3 regions of the Paenibacillus sp. FSL P2-0136 genome follow, and region 2 is predicted to be linked to each of the others. Evidence: riboswitches for the same ligand, from Rfam matches in the RefSeq annotation. Region 2 holds a riboswitch; each other region holds the start of a gene.
The links. A riboswitch is a leader RNA that binds a small molecule or an ion and turns the genes downstream of it on or off. The one in region 2 is predicted to bind cyclic di-GMP.
Positions count from the first base shown of each region.

Region 1 (10,640 bases), 1.2 Mb from region 2:
ACGCTCCGGTAGCGGACAGCCGCAGGCTGCGCCACGCAGCTTCAGATCCTCGGCAGCGGCAATCCGGCCGCTGATCCAGTCCTGCAGGAACTGGTCCACATACTTCAGCTCCACCTCGCGGCGGGCTCCGGCATTAATCATCTCCAGTCCGACCAGCACACCGACCCGGTCAATCGTTAACTGATCCACTACCGACAGCTCGCTATTCCATTCCAGCAGCACCAGCAGACATTGGTCTGCTCCCTTGTCATTGACAGCCGAGACATAAGCTCGGATACGCCGTTCTCCAACTGTGAGGAATGTAATGCCGAGACTGCCTTCCTGGCGAAGCTGTATCCAGGCCGGAAGCTGCTCCTCCAGCTGTAGCGCATCCGCTTGCGGAGAACAGAAGACCTGATCGGTATCATCCAGCAGGACGACCGGATTATGCAGCATCCCGTCCAGCGTCAGCAGGAAATCTTCAATCCCGTCGCCATGGAGAAGCTGCTTCGACAGCTTCTGGAACCGGCTCTGCAGCTGCGAGAGCTCCCGCGCCTCCTGCACCAGCACCCGCTCCATAATGTCGCGGACCACATCGGAGAAGGAGGTGGAAGCGGGCAGCTCGAAGATCGGGAAGCCCAGCTGATCCGCCAGCTCCAGCGCCCGCGGCGGAATCTCATCGATATAACGTTTGGTTTTGATCCCGAGCGCGGACACTCCCTTCTGGTTCAGCTGGGGAATAATCTCTGCGATCAGCTCCGGCCGGTTATGAAAGGGGAAGCCGCTTGTAATCAGGAACTCTCCCGGACGGACCCAGTCAATAACATCGGGAACCTCCATTACATTGACCCGGTTAATATAACGCCCAAGGCCCCCGGCCCCAGCCAGCAGGGCCGCTTCCTTCAGGTCGGGAATCAGCAGAATATCGCTGCAGGTCAAACCGGTAATTACATTGCTGCCCATGGCTCCGCCGCCTTTACTATAGCTTGGAAGAATAGATATCCTCGATTAGTGTAGTGCCGAAGAAGCTGTTGGACGGCACGTCCGCCTCCGCCGGTACAAAAATACTGATCTGCTCCGAAGGAGAATCCCCTGTATTCCTGACAGAATGGACTACGCCCGCAGGCACATGGAACGTATCTCCGGCCCGGTAGCTGTACCACTCCCCGTCACATAGCAGCTTGACCTCTCCTACGGTAATATGAATGATTTCGACTACATCATGATAATGCGGCAAGACTTGACCGCCGATCCCCAGCTTCTCCCACAGAATCGAGCTCATGCGGATGCCCAGGCGGTCCGCCTCCGTTGCCGAGACAATCTCCCGGTGATACAGCTTTATGTGATTCGGCATAAGCTCCCATGTCATATCTGCTGCTGCCAGCACTTTCGTTTCCTGTGTATGCATATTCGATTCCCCCATGATGGATAAAATTTTTCCTTTAACTTAAATTTTTAGTTCAATCTATATAGCTCTGCTACCTGCGGCGGAACACAGCCGCCACCGGTCCTCCGCCCTTCGGCCCCTGATGCTCGCCTCCGCCGGAGACGTAGATCATCGGGTCGCCGCCGACATAGGCCAGCACACCGCCGACTACAGCCCGCGCATGGCGGGTATGATTGATATCCGAGTCATCCAGCATGATATGGCGGCGTCCGCGGATGACGCCATCGGGATCAGCTTCCGCCTTGGCCAGCACCTGCACCAGCTCTTCACCGGGATAACGGTCCAGCAGGCCCTGAAGCGCAGCGCCATCCACAGCATCCTGCATCACGGCATGGTCGATGTGGTACGGGCCGTCCGCAGACAGTGAGTTCCCGAACACAATCACTTCGCAGCAGGACAGCTCACTGCCCGCCGAAGTGGAGGCTACCGCGCTGAATTGAGTCCAGTCCGTGCAGATCTCTTCTTCCTGTAAGGCCGCACGATCCACCTCACCCAGCGCTACCCCGGCACCCAGTGCAGAAGCTCCTCTGGAATAGCCCATCGATTTATAAGTATCCTCTGTGACGAGCGAACCCTCACGGCTGTGTGCCTCATAGATCTGCTCAGCGGTAAGCAGCGGACATTTGATCTGTACAAAATGCACATCCCCCGGTGAGGTAATGCCCGCATCCATGACCGCACGGGCCACGGCATCCGCCACGGCGTCCACCTGAGGGAGCCGTCCCAGTTCCTCCGGCCGGAAGCTCCGGGTTCTGGCGACTCCAATGGCGAGTGACTTCAGGCCATCAGTGACCACACCCGGCTCCTTCTGCCCGCTGCGGCTGATAACCGTGAAGTGCGGACTGAGTACCCCTTCCGTACCGCCGGACATCACATAAGAGATGTCGTCAGCTCCTCCTTTTGCCGCTTCAGCAAAGAATCCTTTCAAGGCCATCACAGCATAACCCCGTGTAAAATCATTCACACAGCCGTTTCCCTCCGTCTTCCCCAGCACCGCGACCACTTCCTCCGGCCGGAACAAGCCTGCTTCCACCGCTGCGCTTAATCCCGACATATCATGCGGCGCGCCTGCCGGGATTCGAATGACCGAGCAGTTCATCATAGATCATCGCTCCTTGTCCAGAAAATAACCCGTTTCTCCAGCAGCCCGATACACCAGAACAGCAGCAGGCCGCACAGCGCCGAAGCAATAATGGCCGAGAACATCACCGGCGTATCCATATGATAGGAAGAGACAAGCACTACATAACCGAGTCCCTTATTGGCTCCGACAAATTCGCCGACTATGGCACCGACTATGGCGAGCGAGGTGGAGATTTTGAGGGCAGAGAAGATATAAGGCAGACTCGTCGGCAAGCGCAGCTTCCAAAAGATTTCGCTCTTCGTCCCTTTATAGGTGGAGAACAGCTCCCAGGCTTCGTATTCAATCGCCTTAAGACCCTTGACGCTGTTCACCAGAATCGGGAAAAAACAGATCAGCATCGAAGCGATTACCTTCGAGGTATACCCGGTCCCCAGCCAAACGACCAGCAGCGGGGCCAGCGCCACCAGCGGCGTAGTCTTAAGGGCGATGGCCAGCGGGAACATTCCCTTCTCCATTGGCTTGGAATGCACAAAAATCACTGCAGTAGCCAGGCCGAGGATATTGGCGAGAATGAACCCGGTCAGGGCTTCGCCCAGCGTAACCAGTGTATGCGACCAGAGCGAGCCATTAATAGCCGAGACTACCTGCGTAGGCGCAGGCAGCAGATACATAGGAACCGACAGGAGACGTACAGCCAGCTCCCACAGCAGCAGGAAGCCGAGCGCAAACGTGACCGGGTACAGGGTGTCTTTGATTTTGACCGTCATAGATGCTTCACCCGCTTTCTCAGTTCCTTGACAATCCGGTGGAATTCCGGCAGCTCCTCCATGCCCGCCTCACGCGGGGAGGGCAGCGTCACCGGAATGATATCCGTCACACCGGCAGGCCGGGGAGACATCATCACGACCCGGTCCGACAGCAGCGCGGATTCATGGATCGAATGGGTGACCATCACAATGCTGCTTAGACTGGTCTCCGGGCTCTCCCACAGCCGCAGCAGCTCGAAATTAAGCTTCTCACGCGTCAGCTCATCCAGCGCGCCGAACGGCTCATCCATCAGCAGCACCGTCGGATCGGCCGCCAGCGCCCGGGCAATCGCTGCCCGCTGCTGCATCCCGCCGCTGAGCTGATGCGGGAAGTGGTTCAGATAATCCTGGAGGCCGACCAGGCGCAGTGCACTTTCTGCTTTTTCACGTGCCTCGGCTTTGCTGAACTTCTTCTTCTCGCCCAGCTCCAGCGGCAGCATGACATTCTGTAACGCGCTGAGCCACGGCATCAGGACCGGCTTCTGAAAGACCATGCCCAGGGACAGATCAGGTGAAGCATACGCCACCTCTCCACCGGTCTCCGGGCTTAACAGCCGCAGCATCAGCCGCAGTGTCGTGGATTTCCCGCAGCCGCTCGGTCCGAGGATCGAAATGAACTCATTGCGGTATACATCAAGACTGACCTGATTCAGCACAGGCACGTTGCCGAAGGACAGAGAGCAATTGCGCAGGGAGAGCATGGTTTCCCGGGTACCGGGATGCTGCGCGGCGGCAGCATCCAACTGTTCTTTGATCGCTGTTGTCATTGTCGGTCCCCTCCTTATTTCAAAAACTCGTTGGTGAACAATCCGCCGATGTCCTGTTCCTTTTTCACAAATCCCAGCTCGACCAGATTCTTCTGCAATGTCTCCCAAGATGCCTCGTCCATTGAGCCCAGCGGGAGCTTCTCCGGATCAAGCAGCGGAATGCTGGCCTTCATCATATTGACCTCATGCTTCAGATCCAGCTTCTCGCCATACTTCAGACCAAATTCGGCTGCCTCCTCCGGATGCTTCACTGCATAATCCCAGCCCTGCATAGACGCCTGCACGAAGCTTGTGACCATCTCCGGGTCCTTCTTGATGATAGACTCCGTAGTGAACAAGGTATCGGCATAGAAATTGATGCCGTAGTCGTTCGGGTCGATAATATTCACTTCCTTGCCCTGCTCCTCTACAGCCAGCACTTCATTAATGACATATCCGGGCCAAGCCTTGACCTGACCGGTTAACAGCGGACTCAGATCATATTTGACCGGCATCTCTTCGATTTGCGAAGGGTCGATACCCGCGCTTTTCTCCATGGCCCGGAAGGTCAGCTCTTCATTGCCGCCCAGCTTAATGCCTACCTTTTGCCCGACCAGATCCTCCATCGTCTTGATCCCGGACTCTTTGAGCGTGAACATGACGAACGGGGTTTTGCGGTAGATCGCGGACAACGCTTTGACCGGGACGCCTTTCTCTCTGGCGATGACGATCTGGTCGGCACCGGTAACTCCGAACTCCTCACTGCCGGAAGCTACCATCTGCACAGCCGGGAAATCCGAGCCCCCCGGGCGGATCTCAACATCCAGCCCCGCTTCTTTATAGAAGCCTTTTTCCACCGCGGTATAAAAGCCGGCAAACTGCGCCTGGTGAATCCACTTCAGCCGGAGCACCACCTTTTTCAGCTCGCCCGAGCCTTCCGCTCCCTGACCTTCAGCCTTCCCGGCTTCCGTATTGTTACCGCAGGCGGTCAGGAGCAGCATTAGCGAGGTTAACAGCATCAGCGCTTTCGTTCTGGACTTGTTCCACATGGTTATTCCCCCGTTTATGAATGATTTAGTATTGCTCCAGCGCCTTCAGCACCGCTTGTGAATCACTTACACTGCCGAACACCCCGCCCTGCATTTGAACCATACTCAGCGCCGCCAGGTGATTCGCTTCATCCGTTGCTCCTGTACAATCTGCAAGGATCAGACACTCGTACCCGCGGTCATTGGCTTCCCTCATCGTGGTGTGTACACAGACATCGGTAGTAATACCGGTCAGAATCAGATGGGTAATTCCTTTATTCTTCAGGATCAGGTCCAGGTCTGTTGCGTAAAAGCTCCCTTTGCCCGGCTTGTCTATAATGTACTCTCCGTGGGCAGGCGCCAGCTCCTCAATGATCTGCCAGCCGCGCTCCCCCCGCACGAGGATTCGTCCCGCCGGTCCTTCGGAGCCGATCTCGGCTCCGATCTGGCGGCTGCGCCACTGCTTGTTCGCCGGCAGATCCGACAGATCCGGCTTATGTCCCTCGCGGGTATGGATCACGGTGAAGCCTTCGATGTCCCGGATACGGGCCAGCAGCCGCTGAATGGGCTGGATCGCCCTCGCTGTTAATGAGAGGTCATAACCCATTCTCTCGACGTAACCGCCCTTGCCGCAAAAATCCGTCTGCATGTCGATAATCATCAGCGCTGTCTTCGCCGGGTCCACAGCCCCGTCATAAGGCCAGATGTAAGGTGTTGCTGCAATCTGCATGGTTTATGCTCCTCTCCTGATGTCGCTATCTCCATTAATGTTATATTAGTTAACATTAATTCGCGTTTCCTTGATATGAGTTAGATTATATTACAATGAATTTGCGATGTCTTCGGTTTTATTACGAAATAATACACTGAATGTTTGTGTTTATTTACATAGTTAACATATACATAACATTAACACCCGCAAAACTGCTTATCAAAAAAGAACACTCCGAGTCTTACCAAGCCCAGGGTGTCCCAACAGTTGAATGCTCATACTTTCCTCCCCCTGACTCTTCCATAAGCTGTAAGCGCTGGGAAACCAGTTTTTTTGTCGAAATAGAGCTGCATATTTCGAGTTTTTTGATAAATAGGCATAATATAGTTGAAAAATAGCTCTTTAAGTACTAGAATTAAGCTTGTTTGCAGAAGTTAATGACGCGTAAGAACTATTTATGACTCTTTTTGTCGATTACAGTCGACCATAACTCCCACCTCTACAGGATGTATATCATTGATCTATTTCTAAAGGCAAACTCCCCGAAAGGGCAGGACGCAAAGCTATGGGCCTAAGAACGCCGGAATCTGCGTTTACGGTTGCCAGGCTGCCAATAGAGACCACTTAAGCCAGCTATTCAGGAGGGAAAGCCTCCCAGGCTTGATGATGTTCTTTTTCTGTACGAATTGCCATTGATCATACGAAAAAGTGAGGTTACAACCATGCCGCAGCAGGATATCGAACCAAGCCGATATGAATTCGTAGAGTCCCTGATGCTCGAACGTAAAGGTCTCCTGGATTCATTCTCTGTGGAGGGCCGAGCTTCTGACGGGACAACTGGAGATAAGAATGGAATTATCCTCGTGCAGGACAACCAGATATTCATTACTCCCCCGCTCCCCGGAGGTGCTCCCGCCCGCATTTCTGCGGTCCACCCTGTTGTCCTGAAGATCAACTGGAAGACCGTTACAGAGCCAACCGAGGTGACCAGGGCGGATTATATCACTTGGGAGATCTGTGAGAAGCCCCAATATGAAATTACCGTATCGCCTGACAAGCTCAAGGTCCACTTCACTTTATACCGTGCAGAGAAGTACGCCTGGAATCTGGTCAACTGCCCCGCCGCCTTCGAAGCGGTCGTCCGTGCCCAGCCCAATCCGGCGATGCTGCTGTCCACGCTCACCATAGAACAGATTATCGCCTCACTGGACAACCGTTTTATTCTGCGCAACCTGAACATTCCCGCCCTGTACGCGGAGCTTACGAACCCTACATATCTTCCCGTATGCATCGCTGAAGGCAGAGCCCCGCTGCCCGGCAAGGAAGCCCGGCTGGAATTCCTGCTGCCTGAGCATACACTGGAGGGGAACCGGATGCTTCAGGGACAGGGAGCCCGGGGTCAGAAGCCTGCGGAACCCTTGGAGTATCTCCGTTTCCCGGGAGCCCCCTTTGCCTTTGCAGGCGAAGTCTTCGCCCGCAAGCTGCCGCCGGAAGAAGGCATTCCCGGCCTCGACACAGACGGAAGGGTCCTGCCCCCTCCCCCGCCACAGGATATCTACTTTGCTGCCGGTAATCATGCCAAGCTCCTTCCCTGTGGTAATATCGTAGCCCGGCACACCGGCAGGCCCCGTATCTGCGGAGGAAGCGGCAGCGTCCGGATATGTGACTTCCCTCCGGTCAGTCTTCTGGCCAGAGAGATGACAGATCCTGCGGGCGATGTTATGTTCGCAGGTGACATCATTGTACCGGGAGATCTGGAAGGACCTGTACGAATTGAAGCCCTTGGGAATGTGTACGTCTATGGCGATATCCGCAAATCTACAATTATAGCCACCGGCAGTATTTACGTTAGCGGCCAGGTCACCGGCAGCGGCCTGTACGCCGGGCACGCCGGGGTAATGCAGCATCGTCTGCACAGCCTCGCAAGCCTGCTGCGGACAGAGACGGACGGACTGCTTGAGGCGGCGCGCCAGCTGGCCAAGAATGTGGAATCCCGCCAGCAATCCGTGAATTACGGCCTGGTAGTCATGCTGCTGCTGGAGGATAAATACAGCCACTTGGGCAGCCTGATCCGTGATCTTCAGGCTGCGCTAAGCCGTATGAACGGGGCGTTCGGCTCCGGCACGGACCAGCTCTGGCAGATGCTTGAGGTATTCGCCCATCCGGGACAATTCACCGGGTACATCACGGACAGTGTCCTAAGCCGCTTCTCCAGGCTGCTGCTTAAGCTGGGTGAGGAGATTGAGCTGCTCCAGGAGGAGCATGCGGTGATTAATCTCGCCCGGTCACAGGACAGCCGCCTGGAGTCCGGCGGCAAGCTGCTTGTGCGTGATTCCTGCTAAGACTACTACTATATAAGGAGAAGTGAGAGCGTGCGATATAACCGTCTGGGCAATAGCGGCCTGCAGGTGTCCGCCCTGGGTCTTGGAACCAATTCCTTCGGCAAACGGGCAGATCAGGAGACCTCGGTCCGCATTCTGCACACCGCTATGGATCAGGGCATCAATTTCATCGATACCGCCAATATCTATGCCGGATCTGAATCGGAGCGGATCATCGGCCTTGCGCTTGAAGGCAAACGCCATAACGCAGTGCTGGCGACCAAAGCCGGATTGCCGAAGCATGAGGGACCCGGCGGCAGCGGCTCTTCGCGCCATCATCTGATGCAGGAGCTGGAGGGCAGCCTGCGCCGGCTGAAGACCGACTATGTGGATCTGTATCAGATTCACACCTTCGACCCCTACACACCGCTGGAGGAAACGCTGCGCACGCTGGATGATCTGATCTCCGCAGGCAAGGTGCGCTATATCGGAGCCTCCAATTATGCCGCCTGGGAGCTGATGAAGGCGCTTGGAATCAGCGAAGCCCGGCACTTCGCGAAATACATCTCTATCCAGTGCAGCTATTCGCTGGCTGACCGCACGCCCGAAGCGGAGCTGCTTCCGCTCTGCCTGGATCAGGGTCTGGGCATCATCCCATACTTCCCTCTGGCGGGCGGCATTCTTACCGGCAAATATACTGGCAGCAGCAAAGCCCCTGCCGGCTCCAGAGCAGAGACCGATCCGAACTTCCGCCGCTTCCTTACCCCGGAGCGCATCTCGCTCGGGGAGCAGGTTCAGGCCATTGCGGAGCGACTGGGCACCTCACCTGCAGCTCTATCCCTGGCCTGGCTGATGAACCGGCCCGCCGTCTCCACGGTGATCGTCGGTGCAACTACTGTAGAGCAGGTACAACATAATCTGCTGAGTCTCTCCGCTTCACCGGATGCGGAAATACTTGAGCAGCTTGACCAGGCCAGCGCCGCCTTCCGCACCGGCGAGCCGTTTGCAGTCTACCGGCTGCCGTAAGCGCTGACGGTGACGTTCATATCCATACACAAAAGCGAGCCCCCGTATACGGAGACTCGCTTTTGAGTATTTTGGCTAATGCTGAAGCTGTATTGCATTATACCGCAGCAATGAACCGCTCCATGTCTTCCTGTACCGTAGTAATACCGCCGATGCCGAAGGTATCTACCAGAACCTTAGCTACATTAGGCGACAGGAAGGCCGGAAGTGTAGGACCCAGATGAATGTTCTTCACGCCCAGATGCAGCAGCGCCAGCAGTACAATCACCGCTTTTTGCTCATACCAGGCAATGTTATAGGAGATCGGAAGATCGTTGATGTCTGCAAGACCGAACACTTCCTTCAGCTTAAGCGCTATGACCACAAGGGAATAAGAGTCATTGCACTGGCCGGCATCAAGTACACGGGGAATTCCGCCGATATCGCCAAGCGCCAGCTTGTTATATTTGTATTTGGCACAGCCTGCGGTAAGGATCACCGTGTCACTCGGCAGCTCTGCCGCGAAATCGGTGTAATAATTCCGGCTCTTCATCCGTCCGTCGCACCCAGCCATGACGAAGAATTGCTTGATGGCGCCGCTCTCTACTGCTCCAACCACCTGATCCGCGACATTCATTACAGCCGCATGCGCGAAGCCGCCGATAATCTCGCCTGTCTCAATCTCCACCGGAGCGCTGCAGCTCTTGGCCTGCTCAATCAGCGCCGAGAAATCCTTCTCTCCGTCCGCGCCTGCCGCGATATGCTGAATTCCCGGATACCCGGTGTTGCCTGTCGTGTACAGCCGGTCTTTGTAGCTGTCCTTCGGCGGCACAATGCAGTTCGTAGTCATCAGAATCGGACCATTGAAGCTGGCAAATTCCTCATTCTGCTTCCACCATGCATTGCCGTAGTTGCCTACGAAGTGGCTATACTTCTTGAAGGCCGGATAGTAGTGGGCCGGCAGCATCTCACTGTGCGTATACACATCCACTCCGGTACCCTCGGTCTGCTTCAACAGCGCCTCCATATCCTTGAGGTCATGACCGCTGATCAGAATACCAGGGTTCGTGCCTACCCCAATATTGACTGTGGTAATCTCCGGATTGCCGTAGGCTGCGGTGTTCGCACGGTCAAGCAGCGCCATCACATCCACGCCGAACTTGCCGCATTCCAGCACCAGCGCTGTCAGCTCACCGCCGCTCAGATTGTCATCCAGCGCAGCTGCCAAGCCTTTTTCCATAAAAGCATGTGCTCCTGCTTCATAGAAGCCCAGTACCGCAGCATGCTCCATGTAAGCAGCCATTCCCTTCAGGCCATAGGTCAGCAGCTCGCGCAAAGAGCGGATATCCTCATGTTCTGTAGCTAGCACACCTACCGTTGCCGCCTTGTCCATCAGCTCTTCATCAGTCACTGCATTCCACTTCGCCGCGTCATGCTCCGACAAATAGGCCATCACTCCGGCATCAGCCACTCTGCTGCGCCACAGATCCCGCAGGGCCAGTCCTTCCCGGA
Region 1 covers NZ_CP150244.1:6,889,361-6,900,000, forward strand. Annotated here, with positions in the region: gene NYE26_RS29350 (PucR family transcriptional regulator ligand-binding domain-containing protein) at 1-942, opposite strand, end outside; gene NYE26_RS29355 (cupin domain-containing protein) at 959-1,387, opposite strand; gene NYE26_RS29360 (ring-opening amidohydrolase) at 1,458-2,528, opposite strand; gene NYE26_RS29365 (ABC transporter permease) at 2,525-3,277, opposite strand; gene NYE26_RS29370 (ABC transporter ATP-binding protein) at 3,274-4,083, opposite strand; gene NYE26_RS29375 (ABC transporter substrate-binding protein) at 4,098-5,111, opposite strand; gene NYE26_RS29380 (isochorismatase family cysteine hydrolase) at 5,137-5,820, opposite strand; cyclic di-GMP riboswitch class I at 6,325-6,417, shown strand; gene NYE26_RS29385 (flagellar assembly protein A) at 6,495-8,144, shown strand; gene NYE26_RS29390 (aldo/keto reductase) at 8,175-9,149, shown strand; gene hcp (hydroxylamine reductase) at 9,247-10,640, opposite strand, start outside.
Region 1: it holds a riboswitch for cyclic di-GMP, as region 2 does, so the genes downstream of both, NYE26_RS29385 (flagellar assembly protein A) here and NYE26_RS01640 (transglutaminase-like domain-containing protein) in region 2, are expected to answer to the same signal.

Region 2 (10,640 bases):
GCTGGGCGGCTATGCCAATCTGATTCAGGGTAAGGCCTATTTCGATGATCTGTCCGTAGAGAAGCTGGATACAGTGCCGGAGGGATCGAATATCATCTCACTGGACAGCGGCGCCCAGGCTCCCCCGGCAGATGCGGACGGCGGAAGCAAGCCGGAGGAAGTGCCGCATAAGGTGTCTCCGGCCAAGCTGCTGCTGCTTTCTGGAGTATTCTGCCTGTTCTTTGCTTTTCTGTACACAAGAGCCTTCCGCAGTGAGCGTCTGCTGAGACAGGAGGATGTAATCTACACCCGCTGGCTGTACGTTTTGTTTGGAGCGGCATTCATCCTGCGGATCTGGATCGGCCTTACGGCACAGGGCTATAAGAATGATATGAACACCTTCATGGCCTGGGGCCAGCGTCTGACCGACCTTGGACCGGGCAAATTCTATGAGGAAGGTTATTTCGCCGATTACCCGCCGGGGTACTTATATGTGCTATACCTGCTTAGCCTGCTGCGCGGATTATTTAACTTTGCGGGCGGCTCAGGTGCCGAGACGGTTCTCTTCAAGCTGCCCGCGATGCTCTCGGATCTGGTGCTTGGCTGGATTATCTATAAGAGCGCGCGAACCAGGCTCGGCTCCGGGCTGGCTATGGGGCTGATGATGCTGTTCCTGTTCAATCCGGCTGTGCTGATGGATTCGGCAGCCTGGGGGCAGGCGGATTCCTTTTTCCTCATCTTTCTGCTGCTCAGTATGATCGGGGTTGTCGATAAGCGCTTCGTACGTGCAGCGATCTTCTTTGCCGTCGCTACATTAATCAAGCCGCAGGCGCTGATTTTCACACCTGTGCTGCTGCTTGCCTTCTACCATCACCGGGCCTGGAAGCAGCTTGCGCTGGGCGCCCTGTACGGACTGGGGATTTTCCTTGTCCTCGCAGCCCCGTTCTTCTGGAACAACGGCGGTTTTGCAGGCTTGATTAACCTTTACAAAAGCACACTGTCCTCTTATCCGTATTCCACAGTGAATGCATTCAATCTGTATGCCTTGACTGACCCGATGTGGTCGGCGCTGGATGTGACCTGGCTCGGCATACCGTATCGTATATGGGGCTTTATTTTCATCCTGGTGGCAGTAGCACTTGCTGCTTATTATTCCTTCAATACCAAGGACCGCAAGGATCTCTCCAAGTCCTACTTCATCGCTATGGTGCTGATCACGATTGTCTTCGTATTCGGTACCAAAATGCATGAGCGTTACTTGTATCCGGTACTGATTCTGTCCTTATTCGCTTTCATGGAGAGCCGGGACCGGCGGTTCCTGACCCTGTTCCTCGGGTTCTCCCTGACCCAGTACATCAATGTTGGTTATACACTGGCGTATCTGAATACCGGCGGAAATCCGCCGGCTGACGGCATTGTTCTGGTTACAGCTATTACCACTATCATTCTTGCGATATATCTGCTCTATATTGGATACGATGTATATATCCGCCGAACTGCGAAGCTTTTGCCTGAGCCGGTTACCCCCAAGGAGGCGTACGCAGCAGATCTGCTGCTTGCAGAAGGCATCAAGCCGCTTGCTCCTGCTGAGCGCCGTTCTCCGCTGAAGCTGAAGCGCAGAGACTGGATCTGGATGCTCGGTATCACCGTGCTATACGGGGCGCTTGCCCTCTATCATCTGGGAGATAACAAGGCACCTGAGACTCTGTGGGAGCCAGCAGCCAGCGGCGAGAGCTTCTATGTGGATCTGGGGCAGGCCCATCAACTGGAGCGGGTTAATGTGTTCGGGGGTGTCGGAACAGGGAAGTTTCAGCTGGAATTCAGCCAGACCCCTGATAATTGGAGCAGCCCGCTTGAGGTAAGCGAGGATGTGGGCAATGTCTTCATCTGGAAAAGCCAGCCGCTTAACGTATCCGCAAGATATGTCAAGCTCTCGGTTACGTCTCCAGGCTTCACTCTCAATGAGATGGCCTTCTATGAGCAGGGGGCACCGGAGGTTCCTCTGACGATAGCAAGCGTGACACCCGATTCGGGAGCAGAAGCTAAAAGAGGAACGCCGGCCAATCTGTTTGACGAGCAGTCCGTCATTCCCAAGAACTCTAATTTCATGAACAGTACGTATTTTGATGAGATCTATCATGCCCGTACAGCTTATGAGCATTATCATAATATTGTTCCTTATGAGAACACGCATCCGCCGCTTGGCAAGCTGCTGATCGGGGTAGGGATGGAGCTGTTCGGCGTCAATCCGTTCGGTTGGCGGATCATCGGCACCTTGTTCGGGATTGCGATGCTGCCGCTGATCTATATCATGGCGATTCGGTTGTTCCGTAAGACCACCTATGCTGCACTGGCAGCGGGATTATTCGCTCTGGACTTCATGCATTTCACCCAGACGCGGATATCGACCATCGATGTGTACGGTGTATTCTTCATTATGCTGATGTTCTATTTCATGCAGCGGTATTTCACGATGAATTTCTACCGGGTGCCGCTGCGGACCACACTGGCTCCGCTGTTCTGGTCCGGCCTGTTCTTCGGCATCGGGGTTGCTTCGAAGTGGATCGTGATCTACGGAGGCGCAGGACTTGCTATTATGCTTGCGCTGGTACTCATTGAACGCTACAGAGAATACAAGGCTGCCGGACGCCTGCTGGCTGAAGGCAAGCTGAGCGGTCAGGAGCTCAAAGCCGCCTGCCGGACTGCAGATCAGTCCTTCTGGAAGAACACGATCATCACGCTGGCCAGCTGCATTGGATTCTTCGTCATTATTCCGGGAATCATATACAGCCTGTCCTTCATTCCTTCACTATCTGCGTCGGCAGAGGGCTTCACCGTTAAGGGGCTGATTGATGCCCAGAAGAATATGTACAACTATCACAGTCAGCTTGTAGCTACACATCCGTTCGCCTCCTCCTGGTGGGAGTGGCCGTTCATGAAGCGTCCGGTGTGGTTCTTCAGCGGCGGCGAAGGCTTGCCTGCAGGCAAGGCGAGCAGCATAGTAACGATGGGCAATCCGCTGATCTGGTGGACAGGAATCTTCACGATGCTGGCTGCTGTATGGTTCACCCTGAAGCGCCGGGACAAGAGCCTGTATATGATTTGGATCGGCTTTTTCTCACAATATGTTCCATGGATGCTTGTGCCGCGTGAGACCTTCCTGTACCATTACTTTGCGATGGTGCCGTTTATGATTCTATCCATTGTGTACATCCTGAAGCTGCTTGACGGCAGGTTCCAGGGTGCCAAATATCTGCGGTACGCCTATGTTGCGGCCGCCGCCATCCTGTTTGTAATGTTCTATCCGGTATTGTCCGGCATGCAGGTGAACAGCAGTTATATCATTCATGTACTTCGCTGGTTCCCTTCCTGGGTATTCTAGGAGGGGAGCTGTAAGAGCCGTATAGTTGCTCAAAGCTGATGTTGATGAAGCGCATCAAGGAAGCTGTGGCTTACAATAAATTGAGGAGGAACCCTTGTGAAGGCCAGATATAGTGTAATTGTGCCCATGTATAATGAGGAGGAAGTCATTCAGATAACTTACGAACGGCTCAAAAAAGTAATGGATGAGTGCGGGGATTCCTATGAGCTCGTGTTCGTCAATGACGGCAGCCGGGACCGTACGGCTGAGATTATGCGCGAAATCAGTAATAGGGATGAGCATGTCAAGCTGATTGACTTCTCCCGTAACTTCGGCCATCAGGTGGCGATTACGGCGGGTATGGATTATGCTGAAGGCCAGGCTGTTGTGGTGATTGACGCAGATCTCCAGGACCCGCCGGAGGTCATCCTGCAGATGATCGCCAAGTGGAAGGAAGGCTATGAGGTAGTCTATGCCAAGCGGCTGAAGCGCCACGGAGAGACCTTCTTTAAGAAGGTGACAGCCAAAATCTTTTACCGTCTGCTCAGCAGCATGACCAGTGTGGAGATTCCCACAGATACCGGGGACTTCCGGCTCATCGACCGTAAGGTCTGCGATGTGCTGCGCGGTCTGAAGGAGAAGAACCGTTATGTACGGGGGCTGGTAAGCTGGGTCGGCTTCCGGCAGACCATGGTGGAATATGTGCGGGAGGAACGCTTCGCCGGGGAGACGAAATATCCGCTCAAAAAAATGATCCGCTTTGCGCTCGACGGAATCACCTCCTTCTCGCACAAGCCGCTCAAAATCGCCTCTTATGTCGGCTTCTTCCTGTCCTTCTCCAGCTTCATCTACCTGTTCCTGGTCTTATTCCAGAAAGTCTTCACCTCTTGGACTGTGCCGGGCTGGGCATCTATTGTCGGGGTGAACCTGCTGTTTAACGGCATTGTGCTGATGCTGCTGGGCGTGATCGGGGAATACATCGGACGGATCTATGATGAATCTAAGGATAGACCGCTTTATATCGTACGCGAGACCCGAGGCTACCCGGAGGCAGAGGCCGAAGACACGCGGAAGGCAAGCGATTATGCAAGATAAGGCTTGGCGGGCAGGGATGATCCAGTTTCTGAAATTCAATGCGGTGGGCCTGCTTAACACGTTCATAGATTTTGCGGTATTTACCCTGCTTCATTCCCTGGGGATGCTTAACACCCCTGCACAGATTATTTCCTACAGTGCCGGGACGGCCAACAGCTTTTTCTGGAATAAGAAGGTGACCTTCAAGGGAAGGGACAGAGGCGGGGATGGCCGCTTTGACCGGATGCAGCTGGTGAGATTTATTGTGCTGAATCTGATGGTGCTGGGCATTTCGGTGCTGCTGATTCATCTGCTGACTGACCGGCTGGGCGTCCAGGTGCTGATGGCCAAGGTGCTGGTTACCTTTGTTACAGTAATCATTAATTTCTTTGGAAGCCGGAAGTGGGTATTCTAAAGAGAGCGTATATCTTCCCCGTATTCTGCGGAGGAAAGCACTTATTCTATGTTGCGGAGGCGATTGTCATGCGGAAGTTATCCTATTTGATTATACTTGCCGGGGTCCTGATTATGCTCTACCCCAAAGGAAGCGAATGGTACGAGGACCGTCAGCAGCAGAAGCTGCTGGAAGAGGCTGAACAGGCCTATAGTGAAATCGTTCCTTCGGCTACGGCTCCTGCCAGCCAGGATCTGAGCAAGCCTTATGCAGAAGTCACCCAGCTGCTGGCGGAAGAGTCTGGTGCGGAAGAGCCGGTGCCCACTACAGCGCCCGAGATTGAAGTGGGAGGCAAAATCACCGCTATTATTGAAATCGATAAAATCGATCTGAAGCTGCCTGTACTGGAGGGCGCCACTAAGACCAATATGAAGCATGCGGCGGCGCATATGAAGGAGACAGCTCCGATTGGCGCGGTAGGCAATGCAGCGATTGCGGCACATCGGTCAAGAACGGCAGGGCGGCTGTTCAACAGACTGGATGAGGTCGGTAAAGGGGATGCCATTACTGTTATTACAAGCGGACAGGAATACAAATATGTTGTATATGATGTATCTATTGTAGAGCCTACCGATATTTCAGTACTGAAGGGTAAGGATGATGATAAGATTCTGACCCTCATTACCTGTGATCCGCTTGTCAACCCTACCCACAGACTCATTATTCATGCAAAGTTGACCTGATTGTCATAGGACAATGCTGAGAAAGGTCAAAAAACATAAAATTTTAGTCTATTTTTGCGGGAATCTAGTGATTTGGGTCTTGCTAATAGATTGAGATATGGTAAGCTATAACTATGAAAGCTAATACACGATAACGGCAAACCTATCGAAAGGTAGGGACGCAAAGCTACAGGGCCTTCCCGTCATGGATGGCAGCCAGTTACCGAATGAAGAGGCTTTTTTTGTTTGTTTTCATTCTGAATCTGTCATTATGTGGCAGTAGATTGGACAGATAAAGCTTATACGATAACGGCAAACCTATCGAAAGGTAGGGACGCAAAGCTAAAGGGCCTTCCCGTAAGAATGGCAGCCAGCTACCGAAAGGGGTTTTATCCATGAAGAAGTTTTATTTAATGCTGATTACACTTTTTGTGATCGTCACTTCCGTGCAGACAGGCACTGCTCAAGCAGCAAATGCAGATTCAAGCTGGTTAAATGTTGGACAACTTGATCAAGGAGTTATCGGGGTTTCGTACGATGTTCCTAAGGACAAGAAGATGAAGCTCATGATTACCAAGGACAATAACAGCTATACTTACAACTTATACACTTCCAAACCGACCGAGACGTTCCCGCTGCAACAAGGTAATGGCTCTTACAAGGTCTCCGTTCTTGAGAATACTACCGGTAACAAATACAAAGTACTATCTTCCGAGACTGTATCTCTCTCAATGAGCAATGTGAATGCCGTATATTTGAGCTCTGTACAGAATGTAAAGTGGAGTTCTTCCGATAAATCCGTTCAAAAGGCAGCACAGCTTACAAAGGGTCTGACCACAGATGCAGACAAAGTTAAGGCTATCTATAATTACATCGTAGCTAACGTGAAATATGACTACTCTCTGGCCAACAGCGTAAGCACAGATTATATTCCGAACAACGACAACACACTGGCTACCAACAAAGGTATCTGCTACGATTACGCTTCCTTGTTCGCTACTATGCTCCGCAGTGAAGGGATTCCAACCAAGTTGGTTATGGGGAATACAAGCTATGTAACTTCATACCATGCCTGGAACGAAGTGTTCCTGAACGGCAAATGGGTGACGATTGATACTACAGTGGATGCAGGTCTGGGTAAGAAAACAGCATCAACAGAACTGATCAAATCAGCAAGCAAATATACTGCAGCGAAATTCTACTAAGAATAGCTGTAACTATAGCATTATCTGAGAATAGCCCGCTTAGTCATTAAGCGGGTTATTTTTATTTATATAAAGGTTGCTTTTTAATAGAAGGATAGGTTATTATAAATAAGCGTTGTTGGAGCGGCAAAGGAAATGAGAGATTACTTAAATAAGTGATTTCAAAAATAAAGCTTGCATTGCTCAGATGAACGTGATATATTATAAGAGTTGCTGGTGACGACAACATCGACACTAACAACGAGCTTGATCTTTGAAAACTGAACAACGAGTGAGTATCTGGAGATCGCTTCGGTGAGATCCAAAAATGAGAATGTAAATTCTCGTCAGATGTTTCAAAATGAGCAATCGCTCTTTCTAAATACCAATTTGGAGAGTTTGATCCTGGCTCAGGACGAACGCTGGCGGCATGCCTAATACATGCAAGTCGAGCGGAGTTTGAGAGGAAGCTTGCTTCCTTTCAGACTTAGCGGCGGACGGGTGAGTAACACGTAGGCAACCTGCCCTCAAGCCTGGGATAACTACCGGAAACGGTAGCTAATACCGGATAATTTCTTTTTTCTCCTGAGAGAAGAATGAAAGGCGGAGCAATCTGCTGCTTGGGGATGGGCCTGCGGCGCATTAGCTAGTTGGTGGGGTAACGGCCCACCAAGGCGACGATGCGTAGCCGACCTGAGAGGGTGAACGGCCACACTGGGACTGAGACACGGCCCAGACTCCTACGGGAGGCAGCAGTAGGGAATCTTCCGCAATGGGCGCAAGCCTGACGGAGCAATGCCGCGTGAGTGATGAAGGTTTTCGGATCGTAAAGCTCTGTTGCCAGGGAAGAACGTCCGGTAGAGTAACTGCTACCGGAGTGACGGTACCTGAGAAGAAAGCCCCGGCTAACTACGTGCCAGCAGCCGCGGTAATACGTAGGGGGCAAGCGTTGTCCGGAATTATTGGGCGTAAAGCGCGCGCAGGCGGTTATTTAAGTCTGGTGTTTAAACCTTGGGCTCAACCTGAGGTCGCACTGGAAACTGGGTGACTTGAGTACAGAAGAGGAAAGTGGAATTCCACGTGTAGCGGTGAAATGCGTAGATATGTGGAGGAACACCAGTGGCGAAGGCGACTTTCTGGGCTGTAACTGACGCTGAGGCGCGAAAGCGTGGGGAGCAAACAGGATTAGATACCCTGGTAGTCCACGCCGTAAACGATGAGTGCTAGGTGTTAGGGGTTTCGATACCCTTGGTGCCGAAGTTAACACAGTAAGCACTCCGCCTGGGGAGTACGGTCGCAAGACTGAAACTCAAAGGAATTGACGGGGACCCGCACAAGCAGTGGAGTATGTGGTTTAATTCGAAGCAACGCGAAGAACCTTACCAGGTCTTGACATCCAACTAACGAAGCAGAGATGCATCAGGTGCCCTTCGGGGAAAGTTGAGACAGGTGGTGCATGGTTGTCGTCAGCTCGTGTCGTGAGATGTTGGGTTAAGTCCCGCAACGAGCGCAACCCTTGACTTTAGTTGCCAGCAGGTTGAGCTGGGCACTCTAGAGTGACTGCCGGTGACAAACCGGAGGAAGGTGGGGATGACGTCAAATCATCATGCCCCTTATGACCTGGGCTACACACGTACTACAATGGCCGGTACAACGGGAAGCGAAGCCGCGAGGTGGAGCCAATCCCAGCAAAGCCGGTCTCAGTTCGGATTGCAGGCTGCAACTCGCCTGCATGAAGTCGGAATTGCTAGTAATCGCGGATCAGCATGCCGCGGTGAATACGTTCCCGGGTCTTGTACACACCGCCCGTCACACCACGAGAGTTTACAACACCCGAAGTCGGTGGGGTAACCCGCAAGGGAGCCAGCCGCCGAAGGTGGGGTAGATGATTGGGGTGAAGTCGTAACAAGGTAGCCGTATCGGAAGGTGCGGCTGGATCACCTCCTTTCTATGGAGAATCGTCTTCTGCAATGAAGACATTCAAATCGGAAGCTTTGCTTCCACCAATCAGGTTTAGGCCTGTTACTCACTCGTTGGTCAGTTTTGAGAGCTCAAACTCTCAAGTAACACTGTCTGTTATTCCGAACATCACAGCCGTGATTGTCCCGTAATAACAGCAACTTGATCCTTGAAAACTGGATACCGAAACGAATTTGCGTTTTAGAACATTCCTTTAAGCTGAACTTGTGTAAACAAGTTTTGAATTAATGGCGATGCTACGATGATCTGGATGGAAATAAAGGCGTTGAAGTGATTCAATGTCCGATATTTTCCTGACGGAAAAATCGAGGTTAAGCTACTAAGAGCACACGGAGGATGCCTAGGCGCCAGGAGCCGACGAAGGACGTGGCGAACAACGAAACTGCCTCGGGGAGCTGTAAGCAAGCTTTGATCCGGGGGTGTCCGAATGGGGAAACCCAGCTGTGGTAATTCGCAGTTACTCGTATCTGAATACATAGGATACGCAGAGGCAGACCAGGGGAACTGAAACATCTAAGTACCCTGAGGAAGAGAAAACAATAGTGATTCCGTCAGTAGCGGCGAGCGAACGCGGAACAGCCTAAACCAAGGGGCTTGCCTCTTGGGGTTGTGGGACGTCTCACATGGAGTTACAAAGGAATATGGTAGGCGAAGAGGTCTGGAAAGGCCCGCGATAGAGGTAAAAGCCCTGTAGCCTAAACTGTGTTCTCTCCGAGACGGATCCCGAGTAGTGCGGGGCACGTGAAACCCCGTATGAATCCAGCAGGACCATCTGCTAAGGCTAAATACTACCTGGCGACCGATAGTGAAACAGTACCGTGAGGGAAAGGTGAAAAGCACCCCGGAAGGGGAGTGAAATAGAACCTGAAACCGTGTGCTTACAAAAAGTCAGAGCCCTCTTTATGGGTGATGGCGTGCCTTTTGTAGAATGAACCGGCGAGTTACGTTTAACATGCAAGGTTAAGGTGAGAAGCCGGAGCCGCAGCGAAAGCGAGTCTGAATAGGGCGACTAAGTATGTGGACGTAGACCCGAAACCGTGTGATCTACCCCTGTCCAGGGTGAAGGTGCGGTAACACGCACTGGAGGCCCGAACCCACGCATGTTGAAAAATGCGGGGATGAGGTGGGGGTAGCGGAGAAATTCCAATCGAACTCGGAGATAGCTGGTTCTCCCCGAAATAGCTTTAGGGCTAGCCTCGGTGAATGGAGTGGTGGAGGTAGAGCACTGATTGGGTGCGGGGCCCGCAAGGGTTACCAAGCTCAGTCAAACTCCGAATGCCATTTACTTCTTGCCGGGAGTCAGACAGTGAGTGCTAAGATCCATTGTCAAAAGGGAAACAGCCCAGACCATCAGCTAAGGTCCCCAAGTGTGTGTTAAGTGGGAAAGGATGTGGAGTTGCACAGACAACCAGGATGTTGGCTTAGAAGCAGCCACCATTGAAAGAGTGCGTAATAGCTCACTGGTCGAGTGACTCTGCGCCGAAAATGTAACGGGGCTAAACACACCACCGAAGCTATGGCTAGATGCACTAGCATCTGGGGTAGGGGAGCGTTGTGTAGGGGTTGAAGGTGTACCGTAAGGAGCGCTGGACACTACACAAGTGAGAATGCCGGTATGAGTAACGAAAAGATCAGTGAGAATCTGATCCGCCGAAAGCCCAAGGTTTCCTGAGGAAGGCTCGTCCGCTCAGGGTAAGTCGGGACCTAAGGCGAGGCCGACAGGCGTAGTCGAAGGACAACAGTTTGAAATTACTGTACCACCGTAATCCGCTATGAGCGATGGGGTGACGCAGGAGGGTAGTGACGCGGACTGATGGATGTCCGTCTAAGCAGTGAGGCTGGTGTGCAGGCAAATCCGCACATCATTAAGGCTGGGCTGTGATGGGGAGCGAAAATTATAGTAGCGAAGGTCATGATCTCACACTGCCAAGAAAAGCCTCTAGTCA
Region 2 covers NZ_CP150244.1:388,250-398,889, forward strand. Annotated here, with positions in the region: gene NYE26_RS01620 (glycosyltransferase family 39 protein) at 1-3,361, shown strand, start outside; gene NYE26_RS01625 (glycosyltransferase family 2 protein) at 3,458-4,435, shown strand; gene NYE26_RS01630 (GtrA family protein) at 4,425-4,829, shown strand; gene NYE26_RS01635 (class D sortase) at 4,898-5,551, shown strand; cyclic di-GMP riboswitch class I at 5,677-5,758, shown strand; cyclic di-GMP riboswitch class I at 5,832-5,912, shown strand; gene NYE26_RS01640 (transglutaminase-like domain-containing protein) at 5,926-6,735, shown strand; rRNA gene NYE26_RS01645 (16S ribosomal RNA) at 7,102-8,662, shown strand; rRNA gene NYE26_RS01650 (23S ribosomal RNA) at 9,004-10,640, shown strand, end outside.

Region 3 (10,640 bases), 3.5 Mb from region 2:
ATCGACGGAGCCGGGTGGCATCCCTCCGGGGAGACCTATCCCTGCCTATCCGCTTTGCAGGGAGCCTTATGGGAGAACCGCAAGGTGAGCATCACCTATCTGCGCGGCGAGGACGCCGCCGAGCGGCTGGTTGCACCGCTGGGGCTGGTAGTCAAGCGCGGCGTCTGGTACTTGGTCGCAGGGCATGACAGCGAGCTGCGGACCTACAGGGTCTCCAGAATTACTGAGGCCAAAGTCACAGATGAGTCTTTTGAGCAGCCGGAGGATTTCCACCTGTCTGAGTACTGGGAGACCTCCACCGCCGCATTCAAGTCTGCCTTGCCCAGGTACCCCTCCAGCCTTCTTGTAAGAGAGCAAACGATGAAGGAGCTGCAGAAGGAGCGATACGTCGCCCTGTTGCACCAGCAGCCTGCTGAGGCCCCGGGCTGGATCAGGGCCGAGGCCGAGTTCAACACGCCTGAGTCTGCGTGCCGGATCATCCTGTCCCTGGGTCAGGGTATCAAGGTGACGGCACCGCCTGAGCTTGCGGATACGGTTGCTGCGGCTCTGCGTGAAGCGGCAGCATTATACGATTTTTAATAATAGACCAAATGCACTAGTATCCCCTATAATATTACAATACACATTATTATTTATAGGGGGACTTTACATTATGGACTGGATGAACAAGCTGCCGTTGAAACAAAAAATCGTCACCGGATGTTACCTGGTTGCCGCTTTATTCGCTGTCCCTGTCTTAATCACGCTAATCCTCATGGACAGGCTGCTCATCGGTATTATTCTTGTCGCCGTCCTGGCAGCGCTGACTTACCCGCTTGCGCGCTTCATTGAGAGAACGCTTACATCTTCATTTGAGGATATCTCCAATGTGACGCACACGATTGCCAAAGGCGACTTCACCAGCCGTGCCGATGAGAATGGCTCCATGGGCGACATCAGCCGCTCCTTCAATACCATGATTGACAAGCTCAAAAAAATCCTCACCGATGCCTCACAGATTACCCGTCAGGTTATGGACGCCAGCCGCGGGATTGAAGACAAGAATCAGAACCTGAAGTTTGTCATGGCGCAGGTGGCTTCCTCCTCCAATGAACTGGCCCTCGGTGCTAACGAAATCTCGGTGGATATCGCTGATATGACCGAATCGATCAAGGATATCGAAATCAAAGTCTCCAATTATACGAATTCCACCAAGGAAATGAATAAAAGGTCTGTACATACGCTGGAATTGGTAGAACAGGGACGGCAATCGGTGGATACCCAAGCCGAAGGCATGCGCAAGAACATCCAGGCTACCCAGAAGGTGGCGGATACTATCGAAGCCCTATCGCATAACGCACGAGGCATTACGATGATTACCAAGACGATTACCGAAATTGCTGAACAGACCAACCTGCTGTCGCTCAATGCTTCTATTGAAGCTGCCCGTGCAGGCGAGCATGGCCGCGGGTTCGCCGTTGTTGCCCAGGAGGTGCGCAAGCTGGCTGAGGAATCCACCGCTTCAACCAAAGAGGTGTTCGGTCTGGTACGCAGCATCGAAGCGGATATCAAGCAGGCTATCGATAACATCGCCATCAATGAAGAGGTAGTCCAGGTGCAGAATGAGATGATTACGGAGACAGCCAACATTTTTGCTCAAATTGTGCATAGTGTCCAATACATAACCGAGCAGATTGCCTCCTTTTCCGCAGAGAGTGACCTTATGCTGGAGAGCGCGCTCAAGATCTCCGGGGCGATCGAGAATATCTCAGCCATCACCCAGGAGACCGCCGCAGGGACGGAAGAGGTATCCGCAGCGATGAACGAACAGATTCATGCTCTTCAATCCGTAGCTGAGGAGACAGAGAAGATGACCTCCGCGGTCTTCAACCTGCAAAAAACGATTCATATTTTCAAATTTTAACCTCAGCACAAAGAGACACGCCTGCGGAATTTTCTGCGGGAGGTGTCTCTTTTTTTGGGCAAAACAAAGATTGTTATGTAATATTCACAAATTGTTGAAATTGTGCATAAGGGTAAAAACCGTGCTTTGCACTTCTTTACTATAGTCGTTCTATTGTCATAGCTTGTCTATAAGCTAACATCTTACATCACTATTACTTAAGTCCTATCACCGAAATTTGTAATGCTGTATATCTAGTGAATTCTTAATGTTTTGCAGTAAATCAGGAATGTAATGAGGCTTTGTGCTCACTTCCCACATTAATCAACCTAAACGGCCATTTGCATTTTAAGACTTTAGTCTTCCAGGGACAACCATTTTCAAAAGTTTGAAAATCCAAATATTTAGCCATTTCCACTCCTGAATATTCGTCAAATTCCGAGTTTCTTCTCACAGGGGTTATTGACAAAAGCGGAGCAAGGAATATATTGTAAAGGAAAATTCTCCACAAATTCATTTATAACCGCATACCGGCAAAATTCACCGAAAGGGAATGACGCAAAGCCATGGATCTACAGTCTCATTTCTGAAGTGGGATCATGACAGCCAGGTTGCTGAAAAACTGTGAACGCCTTAGGTTTCGCGTTTGATTATGGTGATTCGTGCAACAGACCTGTGCTCCAATGGTGAGTACAGGTTTTCTATTGCTGACGTATACAAATAACAACTTGCGGGGTGGATGTTCTGAAGACAGTTGCAGATTATATGGCGGAAGCATTACACAATCTGGGAGTCACTCATTCTTTTGGAATCATAGGCAAGTCTATTTGCCCCATCGCTTTGAAAATGGTTGACTACGGTATAGAGTTCATCCCCGGCCGGCACGAATCCAGCTCCGGCTTCGCCGCCGGCGGTTATGCTCTGAAGACCGGCAGTCTCGGGGTAGCCTTCGGCACCTCCGGTCCTGGGGGAACGAATCTGCTCACCGCAGCAGCGCATGCCAAGGCCAATAATCTTCCCGTCCTCTTCATCACCGGACATCAGTCCATCAAGGAGCTGGGCATTCCCCAATGTCAGGATTCCACTTCCTACCTGGCTGATTTGGCGGATATGTTCCGGCCGGCCACCCTCTTCAGCAAGCTCGTTGAACGCGGCGATCACTTCAGCACGATTTTCAACCATGCCCTATCCATCGCCCTGGGTGACCAAAAAGGTCCGGTCCATCTCTGCATTCCGTTTGATGTGCAGACAGAGCGGCTCGCGGAATGCCGGATTGTTCTGCCGGAACGCGAGGGACTAGTCAGTTATCAGAACTATGACCGGGTCATCTCGGCGATTAATCAATCCGCTAGGCCCCTGATCATTGCCGGTAAAGGCGTCAACCGCTCAGGTGCCCATCAGGAACTGGTTCAGCTGGCCGAAACCTTCAACATTCCTGTAGTCACCTCTCCAGGCGGCAAAGGTGCAATAGCTTATGATCACCCGCTCTACCACGGTCCTGTCGGCGTTGGCGGCTCCTCGCACGGCGATGAATTGCTGAACAACAGCGACCTGTTCATTGTTCTGGGCTCCCGCCTGAGCGACATGACCATCTGCAACCTGAAGCCGGAGAATCATCCGCCGCAGCTGATCCAGTTCGATGTAGATCCAACCTTTGTCGGCAAAATACTGTCCTCATCCACCATCGCTGTCGGCGGGGACTTAAGGGACAACCTGGCACTGTATCTTCAGAAGCTGGACCCCTCTACGGTCACCAAGCATGAAATCACAATCTCCAATGCTTACAATGACGAGTTGCCCGTGCTGGCGGGGCTCTCTCTGGCTTCGGTAATGAGCACGATGAGCGACCTGATTCCTTACAACAGCAGCGTGTTTGTAGATGACGGCAGCCACGGGTTCAATGCTGTGAAATGGTTCAATGTCCGCAGGCCCGGCAGCTTCATATTCGATGCCTACTTTGCTTGCATGGGCAATTCAATTGGCATGGCGATCGGTGCCAAGACGGCTTCTCCCGGAGAGACTGTCTTCTGCATTACCGGTGACGGCTGTTTTATGATGCTCGGAACTGAAATAAACACAGCCGTTTGCAAGGACATTCCGGTGATTTTCATTGTGGTGAACAATAAGCAGCTGGATATGGCGCTTAAGGGTATGGAGAAAACGACCGGCCGGATTGACGGTACGATCTTCGAGGTTCCGATGGATGCCGTGAAATTCGCCGAATCGCTGGGTGCAGCCGGCTTCCGCTGTGAGACGCAGGAGGAGTTCGCTGCCGCAATCCGCGAAGCTGTGGCACTTAACAAGGCTGTTGTCATTGAGCTGCTGACTGACCGTGATGAAATGCCTCCTACGGCCCACCGCACTCTGGATCTTACGTAAGGAAGCCGTATCCGCACACCTTTTCTAACCTACTATCAGGAGGACATATCGTGAACAAGAACATGAACAGCGGACTCGATCATTTCACTGATCTCTCAGGAGATTATGGGGCCAAGGCCCTGGCTCCGATCAAAGAGCATTTTCCGGAATTAGCCGAATATATCATGGGCAATGCCTATGGCGATATTTTTCAGCGGACCACGATTGGCTCTGACTGGAAGGAGATCGCGGTGATCTCGTCGCTGATTACGATGGGACAATATGAACAGCTGGGGGTTCATTATGTAATGGCGCTCCGCGTTGGCATGACCGTCGAGCAGATCAAGGGCGTGCTGCTGCATCTGACCCCTTGCGTCGGTGCCCCCCGGGTGATTTCGGCCTTTAATGTGCTGCTGGATACCCTGGAGGAGATCAAAGAAAAATCTTCATAAATCTACAAATTTCGACTTTTGATTGCACGTTTCAGTATGATCTGGTTATAATGAAGGCAAAATATCCCAAATCGAATTGCGGTTTTGTCGAATAGAGTCGCAGGAATAACGTTTTGGAGGTATTGGAAATTACACTTAGGGAGAGATCAACATGGGACAATTTATTTTGAAGACAGATACTGCGAAGAAAGTAATCAATATTGAGCTGGAGGGAACCTTCTCTAACGAGGACGGGCTCAAATCTATACAGGCTTACCAGCAGACTATTAACCCGATCAGCCCTGCTGAATATGCACTAGAGATCGACTGCCGCAAGCTGAATGTAACCGCTCCTGATGTTGTACCGCTGCTTGAAGGCTGCTTCATCATGTTCAAGGCTGACGGCTTCCAGAAAGTGAGTCTTACCCTGGAAAATAACCCGATCCTCAAAATGCAGCTGGCACGCCTGGGCCGCAAAGCAGGACTTGAGAATCTGGAGATCACTTCAACCGTACAAGCTTAATAAATACAATTTAAACCTAAATCAGCCGCTTGAAACGCACATGTTCATTCATTAAACCGGCTGCTAATGCTGGAAGAGAGTTTTGTAAGAAGCAGATTTGTGAGAAGTATAGCTAACAAAACTTTAGGAGGTCTGTACTATGGCGGGGATTCGCATTAAGGACATTGATATCTACCATCCAGACAAAAGAATCGGCAATGACTTCTTCATTCAGCATTTTGATGACAAAGGTATTGATATCCGTGGACTGCTGGCTACTCTGGGCCGTGAAAACCGCTACAGCATCGACAGCCCGGATGAGAATTCCCTGACAATGGCTTTTGAAGCCGCAAGTAATGTTCTGGAGAAAACCGGTCTTACCGGCCCTGACATTGACCTGATCGCTTATGCAAGCCAGACCCCTGAATATATATTTCCTACGAACTCATTGATGATTCACCGACTGATTAACGGGGCTTCGCATACCATCTGTATTGACAGCAATGCCAACTGTGCCGGAATGACCGCCTCGGTTGAGCAGGTCAGCCGCCAGATGATGGCGAACCCGAGAATCCGCCGCGCCCTGGTCATCGGCTCCGATTACGTGGCACCTCATGCGGACAAAAATGATCCGGTATATTACGCGAACTTCGGTGATGCCGCTGCCGCTGTCATTCTGGAGCGCGATGAGCATTCGGTCGGTTTCATTGACTCTATCTATCAGACAGACACCTGTGTGTACGGCAACTCTCTGTTCCCGGCAGAAGGCCTGGCTAAGCTCGGACGCACCGGTGTTGCTGCAGGAGAGTTCAATGTGAAGTTCATTCCATTCGATGATTCCATCTGTGTGGATGCCGCTTCCGAATCAATCAACACTCTGCTGAGCAACAACGGGATTGCCCCTGAATCGGTCAAGGCTGCCTGCTTCTCACAGCTGTCTCTTCCGAACATCCAGGCCGTCTCCGGCAAAACCGGTATTAACCCTGAGGCCGCAGTCTACATAGGCGATGAGTTCGGCTATACCTCGACCAGCAGCCCGTTCATTGCCCTTCACAGAGCCGTCACTACCGGGCAGCTGGAACGCGGAGACAAAGTTCTGTTCTGGACCGTGGGCGCCGGATGGCAGAATGTCGCATTTGTAATGGAGTACTAATCTTACTGTTCATTCTGTTCCAGAGTAAAAAACGGCCCGCAGCAGAGTTTCTGCCTGCGGGCCGTTTCTGTTCTTAATGCCTCTACTCCGCTCTAAAGTCTGCCTTCGTGCTTGCCCTCATGCTTCTCCCAGCCCATCGTGCGCGATACAGCATCCTGCCAGGCACCGTATCTGCGTTCCCGCTCCTCCGGCTCCATCTGCGGCGAGAAAACCTTCTCGGCCGTATTGAAGCTCTCCAGCTGCTCACGGGTCCATACCCCGGAGGTTAGTCCGGCTAGCAGCGCAGCGCCAAGTGCTGTAGTCTCCGCGTAGGTTGTACGTGTCACTTCGCTGCCCAGAATATCGGCCTGGAACTGCATCAGCAGATTGTTGCGCACCGCACCGCCGTCTACCCTCAGGCCGGTGAGCGGCATGCCGGCATCCTTCTGCATCGCGTCGATGACATCGCGGGACTGGAAGGCCAGTGATTCCAGCGTCGCCCGTACCAGATGTGCGGAGGTGGTGCCACGCGTCAAGCCGAATATGGCGCCCCGCGCATACATATCCCAGTAAGGCGCACCCAGGCCGGTAAAGGCTGGCACTACCACAACCCCCTCACTCTCGTCCACCTCGCTGGCCTTCTCTTCCGAGTCGGCGGGCGCGACAATTAGCCCCAGCCCCTCCTGCAGCCACTGCACAGCCGCTCCAGCCACGAAGACACTGCCTTCCAGTGCATAATAGAGCTCATCGCCCATGCCCCAGGCTACCGTGGTCAATAGGCCATGACTGGATGCCACAGCTTCAGTGCCTGTATTCATAAGGATGAAGCAGCCTGTCCCATAGGTGTTCTTGGCACTGCCTGCCTCCAGACAGGTATGACCAAAGAGCGCTGCCTGCTGGTCCCCCAGCACCGACCGGATAGGAATCTCCAGACCGAACCACTGCTGATCACAGACACCGAAATCACCGCCCGACATCCTCACCTCCGGCAAAATCGACGACGGAATACGCAGCGTGTCCATCAGCTCTTCATCCCACTGGCGCTCATGCAGGTTATACATCATCGTTCTTGAAGCATTAGTAACGTCTGTAGCGTGTACCGCACCCCCGGTCAGCTTCCAGATCAGCCAGGTGTCTATCGTTCCCGCCAGGAGCTCTCCCTTGCCTGCACGCTCTCTTGCTCCCGGTACATGATCCAGAATCCATGCCAGCTTGGTCGCCGAGAAATACGCATCGATGACAAGCCCCGTCTTGTCCGCAATGACTCCGGCCATCCCGCGTGACTTCAGCTCCTCACATTGGTCTGCTGTCCGCCGGTCCTGCCAGACAATTGCCGGATAGATCGGTTCACCTGTAATTTTATCCCAGATAAGTGCAGTCTCCCGCTGGTTGGTAATGCCGATAGCCGTGATGTGATCAGCCGGTACAGAGCTTGCTGCAATGGCATCTCTGGCTGCGGCAAGCTGGCTCTCCCAGATCTGCTCCGGGTCATGCTCCACCCAGCCCGGGCGGGGAAAGGATTGCCGGATCTCATATTGCCCCTGCGAGATCACTTCCGCCTCTGTATCAAAGAGAATTGCCCGTGAGCTGGTAGTACCTTGGTCCAAGGATAAGATCATAATGCCCAGCCTCCTGCAAGCCTTAGCTTGAAATATATGTTTCACGATGAACAATATTAATGTGGTGATTTCAACAAAAAGCACCTCTGCTCTCAGAGGCGCTGTCATGCATGGTCTTGGTTTACTGTTTTTCGACAGGAAGCCGCAGGGTAAATGTGGTGCCTTCTCCCAGCTTGCTGGAGGCATAAATGCTGCCGTGATGCGATTCGACGATATTCTTCACAATAGCAAGACCAAGCCCGGTACCGCCCGTCTCCCCGCGCAGGCGGGCTTTATCCGCTTTGTAGAAGCGTTCGAAGATAAACGGCAGATCCTCGGGGTTAATGCCTGCCCCCTGGTCTCTGATCGCGATCTCCACCAGACTCCTGCCCTCCAGCACTACTGTGCCTGCCAGAATAGAGATTCTCCGGTCCGCCGGAGTGTGCCGGAAGGCATTATCCAGCAGATTGGTCAGCACCTGCTCCAGCTTGTCTTCATCGGCTGCCGCCAGCAGCAGTTCCTGTTCAGGCTTCTTAAGCTCCAGCATGATATCCCGCTCCTTGGCTCTGACGGAGAACTTGCGGTATACCCGCTCCAGCAATTCTCCTACATCCACCCTGGCCTTCAGCATATCCGTATGTCCTGCTTCCATGCGCGCCAGGTCCAGCAGATCCTTCACCAGACGGCCCATACGCAAGGATTCATCATGAATGACCTGAACCAGCTCACTGCTCTCCTCCGGAGAGGAAGCCATTCCGTCTAGTAGTGCTTCACTGTACCCCTGCATCATGGATAGCGGGGTGCGGATCTCATGGGATACATTGGCCACGAAATCACGCCGCATCTTCTCCAGACGTACCTCTTCGGTCACATCCCGCAGCACGGCAACAGCTCCGCGCAGATGATCTTCGGAATAGAGCGGTGCCATGTGCACCGACCATACCCCCTGCCGGACATGGACATTGGAGCGTTGATCGCCCCCGCCCTCAAGGGTGCTGAAGAACAGCGGACGCAGCGGCGGCGGCACCTCACTGGAAGCGGAGGCCTTCGGAAGTAAGCCGTTATCCTCTTCTTCCTCCCAGGCAAGATCACTCCAGGTTTCGAGGAGGGTCTGGCCATGCGGATTGGTGAGGATGATCCGGCCTTCGATATCGAAGGTGATTACCGCATCGCTCATGCTTCGCAGAACACTGGATAAATGCCCTTTTTCATTATTCAGACTGCGTATATTCTCTTCCAGCTCTTCCGCCATGTGGTTAAACGATGTGGCGAGCTGGCCGATCTCATCGCTTGTGACCAGGGTCAGTCTTGTTCCATACTCGCCGCGGCGGATGTCATTCGCTGCCTCAATAACCTGCTGCATCGGCTGGGTGATCTTCGTGAACAGGAACAGGGCAAAGAAGGTGGTCAAAGAGAACCCGATCATGCATGTATACATGAACAAGCGCTTGATTGCCCCGGAATTGGTGAAATTACTGTCGATGTAAGGCAGCAGGAACAGCCCGAGTGTAATGAGCACGACAGCAACCAGAAAGATGATCGTGATCCACAGCTTACCGACAAGGCTTCTCCAGAAGTTCACTTATTTAGGCACCTCTAGCTTATAGCCTACTCCCCATACCGTTGTAATCATCGCTGCCGATTCCGGGGATACCTTATTCAGTTTTTCACGCAGTCGCTTGACATGGGTATCCACGGTGCGCAGATCTCCGAAGAACTCATAATTCCATACATCCTTCAGCAGCTCCTCACGTGAGAACACCTTGTCCGGTGAGATGGCCAGATAATGCAGCAGCTCGTATTCCTTGGGCGTCAGACTTACCTCTTGGCCCCCTGCGCTTACGCGGTGTGCATCATGCTCAATAATCAGGAACGGGAACACGATATTGTTGCTTGAATTACTCTCTTTGGACAAAAATGCCGTTGCTGAAGAACGGCGCATGATCGCCTTGACCCGGTAGATCACCTCGCGCGGACTGAACGGCTTGACGACATAATCGTCTGCCCCCATCTCAAAGCCCTGCACCCGGTTAATCTCCTCACCCTTAGCGGTAAGCATCAGGACCGGTGTGGACTTCACCCCTCTTAGCCGGGTCAGCACTTCAATCCCGTCAATACCCGGCAGCATCACATCCAGCAGAATCAGACCGTAGTCATTGGCGGTTGCTTTGCGCAGGGCGATTTCCCCGTCCTCCGCCTCATCAATCTCGTAGCCTTCTTTTTCAAGATACATTTTGAGCAGGCGGCGGATACGTTCTTCGTCATCCACCACCAGAATTCTATTCAAGTGCTCAGCCATTTACACAACAACCCCTTCATCAATTACAGTAGAACGTCACCCTGGATCATACGCATGCCCGAAAGAAGCCTGAGCTTATCAGTCCGTTCCCGCATATGAATGAAGTCCGGCGATAACCAGGTTAACGCCGACCAGGGTAAACATTACGATTAGAAAGCCGAGTACAGCGAGCCAAGCGGATTTGCGTCCCTGCCAGCCGCGGGCCAGCCGCAAATGGAGATACGCACTGTAGAACAGCCAGGTGACGAGAGCCCAGACTTCCTTGGGGTCCCACCCCCAAAATCTGCCCCAAGCCACCTCGGCCCATATCATTGCAAAAATCAAAGCCCCCAGTGTGAAAATCGGAAACCCGATGGCGATTGCCCTGTAGGTAATCTCATCCAGGTCATTCTCGTCAATTCCATCAAGTACCGGATGAAGAGCCTTCCCTAGCGGCTT
Region 3 covers NZ_CP150244.1:4,513,017-4,523,656, forward strand. Annotated here, with positions in the region: gene NYE26_RS19255 (YafY family protein) at 1-579, shown strand, start outside; gene NYE26_RS19260 (methyl-accepting chemotaxis protein) at 653-1,903, shown strand; cyclic di-GMP riboswitch class I at 2,405-2,501, shown strand; gene NYE26_RS19265 (thiamine pyrophosphate-binding protein) at 2,618-4,261, shown strand; gene NYE26_RS19270 (carboxymuconolactone decarboxylase family protein) at 4,312-4,692, shown strand; gene NYE26_RS19275 (hypothetical protein) at 4,844-5,194, shown strand; gene NYE26_RS19280 (3-oxoacyl-[acyl-carrier-protein] synthase III C-terminal domain-containing protein) at 5,334-6,326, shown strand; gene glpK (glycerol kinase GlpK) at 6,419-7,924, opposite strand; gene NYE26_RS19290 (ATP-binding protein) at 8,046-9,485, opposite strand; gene NYE26_RS19295 (response regulator transcription factor) at 9,486-10,202, opposite strand; gene ccsA (cytochrome c biogenesis protein CcsA) at 10,281-10,640, opposite strand, start outside.
Region 3: it holds a riboswitch for cyclic di-GMP, as region 2 does, so the genes downstream of both, NYE26_RS19265 (thiamine pyrophosphate-binding protein) here and NYE26_RS01640 (transglutaminase-like domain-containing protein) in region 2, are expected to answer to the same signal.